2 regions of the Kocuria sp. CPCC 205235 genome follow, and region 1 is predicted to be linked to the other one. Evidence: riboswitches for the same ligand, from Rfam matches in the RefSeq annotation. Region 1 holds a riboswitch; the other holds the start of a gene.
What was found. Region 1 has a riboswitch for S-adenosylmethionine ahead of RF638_RS00815 (AMP-binding protein). Riboswitches for the same ligand answer to the same signal wherever they lie in the genome.

Region 1 (4,642 bases):
GATCACGTCACCCATGCCGCCCAGGGCACAGTGCTTGGCGATCTCCTCGCGGGTCCACTTCTTGTCCTTGGACTGCAGGGTGAACGGGGTCAGGAAGGACTGGATGGAGTCGGTCTTGATGTAGTTCAGGGCCTCGTCCTCGTCGAACTGGCTCAGGTCCACGCCGGACCAACCGCCGATGATCGCCTGGGATGCCTCCAGGTTCACGTAGGAGAGGTACTCCCGGTACTTCTCTTGGGCCTTCTCCTCGGTCTCGTCCACGACCACGGAGAGCATCGCGTAGATCTTGACGTCGTCGCGGTGGCGGCCCTGCTCCTCGGCCTGCTCGCGGATCTTGTCCGTGACGTAGCGGGTGAGATCCGGACGCAAGCCGCCGATGAACACGGCCTCCGCGTGACGTCCGGCGAACGCCTGGCCCCGCGAGGACGCACCGGCCTGGAAGATCAGCGGGGTGCGCTGCGGGGACGGCTCGGTGAGCGCGGCACCCGGAACGGTGAAGTACTTGCCCGAGTGCTGAATCGGGTGGACCTTCTGGGTGTCAGCGTAGACGCCGGCCTCGCGGTCCTTGACCACGGCGCCGTCTTCCCAGGAACCCTCCCAGAGCTTGTAGCAGACGTCGAGGAATTCCTCGGCGATCTCGTAGCGGGTATCGTGCTCGATCTGGCGCGGCAAACCCTGGTTCTCCGCGGCAGAGGGCAGGTACGAGGTCACCACGTTGAAGCCCACGCGGCCCTTGGTCAGGTGATCGAGCGTCGCGTACTTGCGGGCCAGGGTGTAGGGCTGCTCGTAGGTCACCGCGCTGGTCACACCGAAGCCCAGGTGCTCGGTCACGGCGGCCATGGCGGAGATCTGCATGAACGGATCGTTCACGGGAACCTGCGCGCCGTCCGACACGGAGGGCGCGGCGGAGTTCTTGTAGATGTCGTAGATACCCACCACGTCCGCCAGGAACAGGGCGTCGAATTTGCCCTTCTCCAGCGTCTTGGCCAGGTTGGTCCAGTACTCGATGGTGTTGTACTCGGTGGCCTTGGACCGCGGATGACGCCACAGACCGAAACTCTGGTGGTCCACGCACGTCATGTCGAAGGCGTTCACGGAAATCCGCTTTTTGCTCATGTGTGCCCCTTTGGGTCGAACTCGACCCGCGCCCCGTGCACCACCTGCGGCGGCCTACTCTGCGGGTCCAGCGCGCTTGTGTGGCGCCGTACTTGCCACATGCGGTGTGCCATGCGGCCCGATCCTCACCTGGGGCACCCCGCTACGGGAGAGGGTTGCCGTCCGACAAGCCAGGGCTGTGCGTCGGAACTCATGATCGTTCTGCGCCCCACTGTACCGTTTCCGTGGCCCCTCCGGCGGCTCGTGAAACATAATGACCGAGCTGATTCACAGTGAGACGATGGTCATATGAGTGATCGCCACGTCAACGATCCGGACCTGATTCGCGAGCTACTCGCGACCCCGGGGCGGTGGGCCATTGTTGGGCTGTCCACCAACCGCACGCGACCCGCGTTTGCGGTGTCCCGCCGGATCCGTGACGAGTTCGGGCAGCAGATCATCCCGGTCAATCTGGCGGGCGAGGACGTACATGGCGAGACGGGCTATCGATCGCTCGAGGACATCCCGGGGCACGTGGACGTGGTCGACTGTTTCGTGAACTCCAGCCGCGTGGGTGAAGTGGTGGATCAGGCGATCGACATTGGTGCCGGAGCGGTGTGGATGCAGCTGGGTGTGACCGATCAGGCCGCTGCCGAACGGGCGAAGGCCGCCGGGGTGAAAGTGGTCATGAACACCTGCCCGCTGATCGAGGCCCCGCGGGTTCTGTAGGGCCCTCGGGTTCTGTAGGTGCGGTGGTTCTGTAAGCGCGGTGTTTCCGTAGGTGCGGTGGTTCCGTAGGCGCAGTGTTTCCGTAAGCGCGATGGTTCCGTAGTCGCACTGGTTCCGTAGTCGCACTGGTCCTGTAATCGAGAGCGCGGCCGGCATTCCCCACGGGCCGTCGACATTAGGGGCAGAGGTTCACGCCCGGACCCCGGTGTTTAGTGCGACCCCCTGCCAAAAATGTCCATGGTCTCCTTTGACGTGCGAACCTCTGCCAGGAATGTTCATTGCCGCCTTTGACGTGCGAACCTCTGCCAAAAATGTTCAGGCACCGCTCGCGGACTCAATTTGCGAGCGCACCCCCCAGAGACGTTGAATGGAACGGTTCCCATCCGGAGCGGCCGAGAGACCTGGCTCGTTGACGTCGCAGCAACCGGTACCCGTGCGGTGCAAGGTGCTAATGCCAGGAGACGATGGAGTTGATCGAGATTACTTCCTTCTCAGACCCTTACTCGCCCACGCCCAATCCCGCGCTGATCTCGGATGAGGCGCGCGAGGAGTTCTGGGCCAAGCAGGCGACCCGTCTGGACTGGGCGGAGCCGTGGCACACGACTCACCGCTTCGACAAGCCACAGAAAATCGGCACGGACGATGACGGCAACGACATCCTCTCCGTCCCGGAGATCGCATGGTTCGAGGGCGGCAAACTCAACGTTTCCTATAACTGCGTGGACCGCCATGTGGAGGCCGGCCGCGGCAATCACGTGGCCCTGTACTTCGAGGGGGAACCCGGGGATCGCCTGGTCTACACCTACGCGGACCTGCAGCGTGAGGTCTCCAAGGCCGCCAACGCGCTGCTGAAACTCGGTGTAGTGAAGGGCGACCGCGTGGTCATCTACCTCCCGGTGATTCCCGAGACGGTCATCATCACGCTCGCGTGCGCGCGCATCGGCGCGATCCACTCCCTCGTGTTCGGAGGCTTCTCCGCCGAGGCCCTCAAGTTCCGCGTGGAGGACACCGGCGCCAAGGTGCTGGTGACCACGGACGGGCAGAACCGGCGCGGCGCCGTCGTCCCCGTGAAGACCAACGCGGACCAGGCGTGCAGCGGCAAGAACGACATCGAGCACGTGATCGTGGTGCGCCGCACCTCGCGACCCGGCCGCATGGATCTGCCGCGCGGAACCCGCGGGCTGCGTTCCAAGCAGGAGGACACCGTGCCGTGGACTCGCGGCCGCGATGTGTGGTGGCACGAGCTGACCGCGGACGTTTCGGACGTGCACGAGCCCGAGGCCTTCGACGCGGAGACTCCCCTGTTCATCATCTACACCTCCGGCACCACGGGTAAGCCCAAGGGCCTGGTGCACACGATGGGCGGGTACTTGGTGCAGACCGCGTACACGCACGCCCTGATGTTCGATCTGCTCCCGGACGTGCCCGATGCCAACGGCGCGCTACGCCCGGACGAGCTCTCCGCCGTGAATGATCCGGCCAAGGTGGATTCGACCGTTCACTGGTGCACCGCCGACCTCGCGTGGGTCACCGCGCACACCTACGAGATCTACGGCCCGCTGGCCAACGGCGTGTCCGAAGTGATTTACGAGGGCACCCCCAACACCCCGGATTACGGGCGCCATTTCGAGGTCATCGAACGCTACGGCGTGACCAATTACTACACCGCCCCCACGCTGATCCGCTCGCTCATGGGCGCTTTCCCCAAGGGCCTGCCGCAGGTCTACAACCTCTCCTCCATCCGCCTGCTCGGGTCGGTGGGCGAATCCATCAATCCCGAGGCGTGGCGTTGGCTGCGCGCACAGGTCGGCCGCGACGAGGTCCCGTTCGTGGACACGTGGTGGCAGTCCGAGACGGGCTCGTGCGTGGCCTCACCGCGTCCGCACGACCCGCAATTCGCGCCTCCCGGCACGTTCGACGACGCCGCTCCGCACACCTCCCTGAAGCCCGGAAGTGCTACGCGCGCCGTCCCGGGTATCTCGGTGCGCGTGCTCGACGAGTCCGGCGAGCAGGTGGGTCCCAACCTGCAGGGCTTCGCCGTGGTCGACAAGATCGGCCCGTCCATGGCCCGCACGGTGTGGGGCGATCCGCAGCGCTATCTGTCCTCGTACTGGTCGGCCTACGGCGAGCGCGGCTGGTTCCTCGCCGGTGACGGCGCGCGCACCGATGACGAGGGCGACCTGTACATCCTGGGTCGCGTGGATGATGTGATCAACGTGTCCGGGCACCGGTTGTCGACCATCGAGATCGAGTCCGCGCTGGTGACTCACCCGCACGTGGTCGAGGCCGGCGCGACCCCCATCAAGGATCCCGTCACCGGACACGCCGTTCTGGCCTACGTGGTGCTCACGGCGGACGCGCAGTCTCTGTCCGCGGATGAGGTTCGAGAAGAACTCCGCGCCCATGTGGCGCAGGAAATCGGCCCGATCGCCAAACCCCGCGAGGTCATCGCCGTGCCGGATCTGCCCAAGACTCGTTCGGGTAAGATTACTCGTCGCCTCTTGACCCAGCTCTACGAGGGGCAGACCTTGGGCGACCGCTCCTCCTTGCAGAATGAGGAAGCGCTTGACGCGATCGCCGAGGTCCTGGCGACGCGCGAATAAACGTGGGCTGAGCAAGGAAAAGCGCTGAGCGGCGTCGTCGGGCCGGAGGGGTTGAACCGGCCCGACGATTTCAGCGGAGCAAGATCATCCTCCGGATGAACACGATCAGGACGATCCCCATGGCCGCGAGCGGTAACCACATCAGGTCCACGCTGAGGATCCCGAGCCAGCCGCCCACCATGATGGCCAAAATGGCCGCCATGCCGGCCACGATC
Region 2 (4,642 bases), on a different contig from region 1:
GACCGGGCCGGTCAACATGCCCTTGACCGGGCGGTCCGTCAGCGATGCCGCGTAACCAGTCCAGTCCACCGTGATGGGGGCCGGGCGGGAGACGTCGCCGAACAGGATCGATGGACGCGTGCAGCGCGAACCGTAGGACTGCACCCAACCGTGCTGAGTGGTGACAAAGCCATCCAGCCCTTCGGCGAAGTACTGCACCATGTCATTGCGCTCGGGTTCGCCGTGCACCAACACGTCCAGTCCGAGCTCCTCCTGCTTGCGCACGGTCTGGGCAATTTCGGCCCGGATCTTCTCGGTGTACTCGGCCTGGTCGATGCGGCCGGCGCGGACAGCAGCGCGCGTGGTGCGGATACCGGGAGTCTGCGGGAACGAACCAATGGTCGTGGTCGGCAGCGGCGGCAGGTTCAGGCGCTGAGCCTGCGCGGTGCGGCGCTCGTCCGCGGCTGCGCGCTCGCGGTCCTGCTGCTTGACGGCCGCGGTGCGGGCGCGCACTTCCTGGCGGTTGGTGGCCGGGTGCGCTGCACGGCGGGAGCGAATCTGCGCATCCTTGCCGAGTTCCTGCGCCACGGTGGACCAACCTTCGGTCAGCCCGCGGGACAGCGTCACGACCTCCGCGACCTTCTGGTCCGCGAACGCGACCCATTCCTTGACGTCCGGGTCGAGGGCGGTTTCACGCTGCACATCGTGCGGGACGTGCAGCAACGGGGTCGCCGTGCCCACGGTAATGCGGCCCGCGGCTGCCTCTTTGAGGCGGTCCAGTGTTTCCGAGGCTTTCTCCAGATCAGTGCGCCACACAGTACGACCGCCGACGACGCCGCCCACCAGCGGTCGCTCGCCCCACGCCTCGAGTGCGGCCCCACCGGGTTCACTGCCGCGGTCCAGGTCGATGGCGAGGGCCTCGATGTCGGTCGCGGCAAGGGCGAGTTGGGCGTCCTCACCCGCATCCCCGTAACCGACAGCAACCAGAATGTCGGGGCGGTTGGAGGGGAAGCTCAGACGGGTGTAGGCCTTGGCCAGCGCCTCGATGATGGTTTCGCGGGGAACGTCCCAGCCTTCGGCGGCCAGGGCGTGCTCGTCCAATTCGACCCATGGGATGCCCGCATCCTTGAGCGCGGTGAGCAACTGAATGTAGAGGTCGACCACGTCATTGAGACGGTCAAACGGCTGGGTGCCCGGTGCATCCGTGGTTTCCGGGCGGGCCAGCAGCAAGAGGGTCACGGGTCCCACGAGTACCGGGCGAGTGATGGCGCCGGTGGTCTCACGGGCGGTCACGAACCGTTCGATCAGGCTTTCCGGGTGCGCGGACAGCGGGGTGTCCGGGCCGATCTCGGGAACGTAGTAGTGGTAGTTGGTGTCGAACCATTTGGTCATCTCCAACGGTTCCAGGTGATCGGTTCCGCGGGACAGCGCGGTGGTCAGCTCAATGCCCTGCGGGGTGTCCGGGGCTGCGGGGCGGAAACCGTCCGCGCGGAACCGGGCCGGAACCGCGCCCAGGGCAAGGGCGGTGTCCAGGGTCTGGTCCACCGCGAACGTGTCGGAGGGGATCGAAGCGTCGTCGGTGAGACCGAGGCCGCTGAGGTGGCGAACGGTGCGCTCGCGCAGTTGGGTCAGAGTGTCCAGAACGGACTGGGCGGGGTTCTCGGCGGGCTTGGACCAGTAGGCCTCAAGCGCCTTCTTGAGTTCACGATCGGGGCCGATCCGGGGGTAGCCCAGGATGGTCGCGGCGGGGAACGAAGTCTTGGAAACGGCAGTCATTCGGGGTGCTCCTGAGGATAAAAGGGTGTGTTGTGGGAAGCCACGGTCACTGAGACCGTTGCCAAAAGGTTCTGTCGGAAGGGAAGTGCGGGCGCTGTCGTGACCGTGGTACGGCCACTGACGTGCGGCGGTCAGGCCGCGGTGATACCCCCGCGAAATTGTCGGGCGGCATCGCGCACCCGGAGATGATCGAGGATGGCTAAAGGCGCATCCGGGCGGTTGAAAGTGAACAAATGCAGACCGGGGCAGCCGAAATCCAATAGCTCGTCGATCAGCGTGAGCGTTGCCGCGATGCCCCTGCGGCGTAGCTCGGCTGGGCTCTCGGTGTTCAGGAAGCTGGTGATCCGTTCGGGGATCGGAACTCCGGTCAGCTCGGTCATGCGGCCCAAACGCTTGATGTCAGTCAGTGGAACCAGGCCGGCAATGATGGGCAGGTGGATGCCTTCCGAGCGCGCACGCTCCAGGAACCTCACATAGTCCTGAGCGTCGTAGAGCACCTGGGTGATCGCGTAATCCGCCCCGGCTTCTTGCTTGTCCCACAGCGCAGCGAGGTCCGCTTCGAAATCGCGGCCCTTCGCTGCCACCGGATAGCAGGCCACCGAAACCGAGACCGGACGCTTGCCGGGGCGCTCGCAGGCACCGAACTTTCGTTCCTCGACCTCGCGGATCAACTCGACCAGTTGCGATGCGCGATCGAAGCCACCCGGATGAGTCACCCACTCACCGCCGCCCACGGGCGGATCGCCACGCAAGGCGAGAAGGTCGCGGACGCCGTCGTCGAGCAAATCTTCGACGGCGCGATCCAGACCCGCGCGATCGGTGCCACCGCACGTGAGGTGGGCCACCGCAGGGGTCTTGGTCTGCTTGAGCAAGTGCCGCAGCGTCTCGCGGGAGACACCGTTGGTGCCGGAGTGACCGTGGGTGACCGAGAAGAAATCGGGACCGGCGGAGGCCATCGCGTCGATGTTGCGCCACACGGCTTCCGGATCGCGCGTGGGGTGCGGCGGGAACACCTCGAACGAGATCAAAGACTCGCGGCGCGGCCTGCGCACCAACCACGACGTTCCCGTGGGTGGCCCCGTGGCGACGGTCTGCTCCGAGACCTGGGGTGTGGACAGGGCGGGCATAAAAATACCTCCGGCGGTTCGGGACGCCGGAGGTTTCTCCGTGCGCCGTACTTGCTCGCCGTGCGGGTGCGCGGCGGCCGGATCGTCATCTGGGGCACCCCGCTACGTGCTGGAGGGTTGCCGCCCGGTTAGCCAGAGCTTTACACCGGGACTCATGATCCTTGTTGCGAGAGACATTAGCACAAAGTTTTGGCGGTGCAAGTCACATCCCGGAAACGGAACGGGTCAGTCCGTGCTGTTTCTCCGCGCCATGTTGGCGCGTTCAAGACTCGTCTCCCAGACGTCTTTTCGCAGGTCAGGGGGAGTAACTCAAAGGTGAGCTCTTGCGTGGTTTTCGGGCTGCGACGTAACAACCCATGAGCGGTTCCGCCTCCGGTGAGGTGGCCAGCCACGCGAGATTCTCGGCCGAGATCTTGACCGAATTGGCACCCGGAAGTCGAGCAATCAGTGGCGCGGCCACTGCATAAATCCTCTGCACAATGTTCGGGTATTTGCAGGCCAAGCCGGTGGCCGGCATGAGGCCGGGGTCAAAACTCGCGGCCCGGATACCACGAGCGGCCCAGGACTCGTCGACCTCGTAGGCCATGGCGATGCACGCCAGTTTGGAGGTCGAGTAGCGCACCAGGCCGTTGTCCTTGGCATGGGGCGCGGGTTCCGTGGGCGACAGAAGTTCGTCCATGTTCGACCAGCGCGCACCCGGAAAGCCGAAGGCTCGGAGGCCACCGCGATGAGTTTCGCTGCCCAGCGTGATGACCCTGGAACCGGGAGCCATGTGGCTCAGTAGAGGGTCGAGCAGAGCGACGTGGCCCAGCACATTGGTGGCCATGGTCAGCTCGAACTGATCCGCGGAGCGCTGCAACCGATCGAATGTCTGAACCCCCGCGTTGCAAATGATGGCGCGGGGGATCACACCGTCCTCGATGAGCCCGTCCGTGAAAGATTTCACGGTGGCAAGGTTCGCGAGGTCCAGTCGCCGGACGGCTACGCGGAGGCCGCTCCGCAAAAGAGCTGCCGCCACTTCTTGACCTTTAGCCATGTTCCGAACTGCCAGAATCAGAGGGATTCCCTGCTTCGCCATGGCCCGGGCTGTTGCGAGGCCCAGCCCCGACGTAGCCCCGGTGATCACCACGGGAGCGGTATGGGTTGCAGGCAGATCGACAGAGGCAGGGGGCTGCTCGGGTGACATGTATCGAGTATCTCCGGTCAGAACCTACGCATCAGCCTCGTGACAGATGTTTCTTGAACATCATCGGTGGCGATCCGGAGACGAGCCGCCACCGATGGCATTCATCGAAGCCAGGAAGGCTTAGTAGAGCTTGGTGGCCCCGCCGTCCACGGCGATCGCCTGGCCCGTGATGAAGCGGGCGTCGTCGGAGGCCAGGAAGGCTACCAGCGGGGCGACATCCTCCTCGGGGTCGCCGAACCGTCCCAATGGGATGTTGCCCAGCGACTTCTGGTACATGTCCGGGAAGGCTTCCTTCCACTGGGCCACGCCTTCGGTCAGCGCAATGGGCATCACGGCGTTGACGCGGATGCTGTCCCCGGCCCACTCGTTGGCGACCACACGGGTGAGACCGCGGATCGCTTCCTTCGCAGAGGCGTACGCGGCCTGCGTCGGTTGACCACTTACTGCGGAACCGGATCCGAAGTTGATGACCGAACCGCCCTGCTTGGCCAGTTCCGAGTGTGCGGCCTTCATGAACTGGCGCGTGGCGCGCAGGCCGGTGTTGAAGGACAGTGCCCAGGCATCCTCGTCCAGG

Region 2: linked by a shared signal. The riboswitch ahead of RF638_RS02840 (methylenetetrahydrofolate reductase) and the one ahead of RF638_RS00815 (AMP-binding protein) in region 1 are both predicted to bind S-adenosylmethionine.

The regions. Positions count from the first base shown of each region.
Region 1 covers NZ_JAVKPR010000001.1:168,059-172,700, forward strand. The annotation lists gene RF638_RS00805 (LLM class flavin-dependent oxidoreductase) at 1-1,116, opposite strand, end outside; SAM riboswitch class IV at 1,200-1,314, opposite strand; gene RF638_RS00810 (CoA-binding protein) at 1,405-1,824, shown strand; SAM riboswitch class I at 2,201-2,295, shown strand; gene RF638_RS00815 (AMP-binding protein) at 2,289-4,427, shown strand; gene RF638_RS00820 (hypothetical protein) at 4,498-4,642, opposite strand, start outside.
Region 2 covers NZ_JAVKPR010000002.1:291,795-296,436, reverse strand. The annotation lists gene metE (5-methyltetrahydropteroyltriglutamate--homocysteine S-methyltransferase) at 1-1,755, opposite strand, end outside; gene RF638_RS02840 (methylenetetrahydrofolate reductase) at 1,887-2,882, opposite strand; SAM riboswitch class IV at 2,925-3,042, opposite strand; gene RF638_RS02835 (SDR family NAD(P)-dependent oxidoreductase) at 3,178-4,068, opposite strand; gene RF638_RS02830 (SDR family NAD(P)-dependent oxidoreductase) at 4,189-4,642, opposite strand, start outside.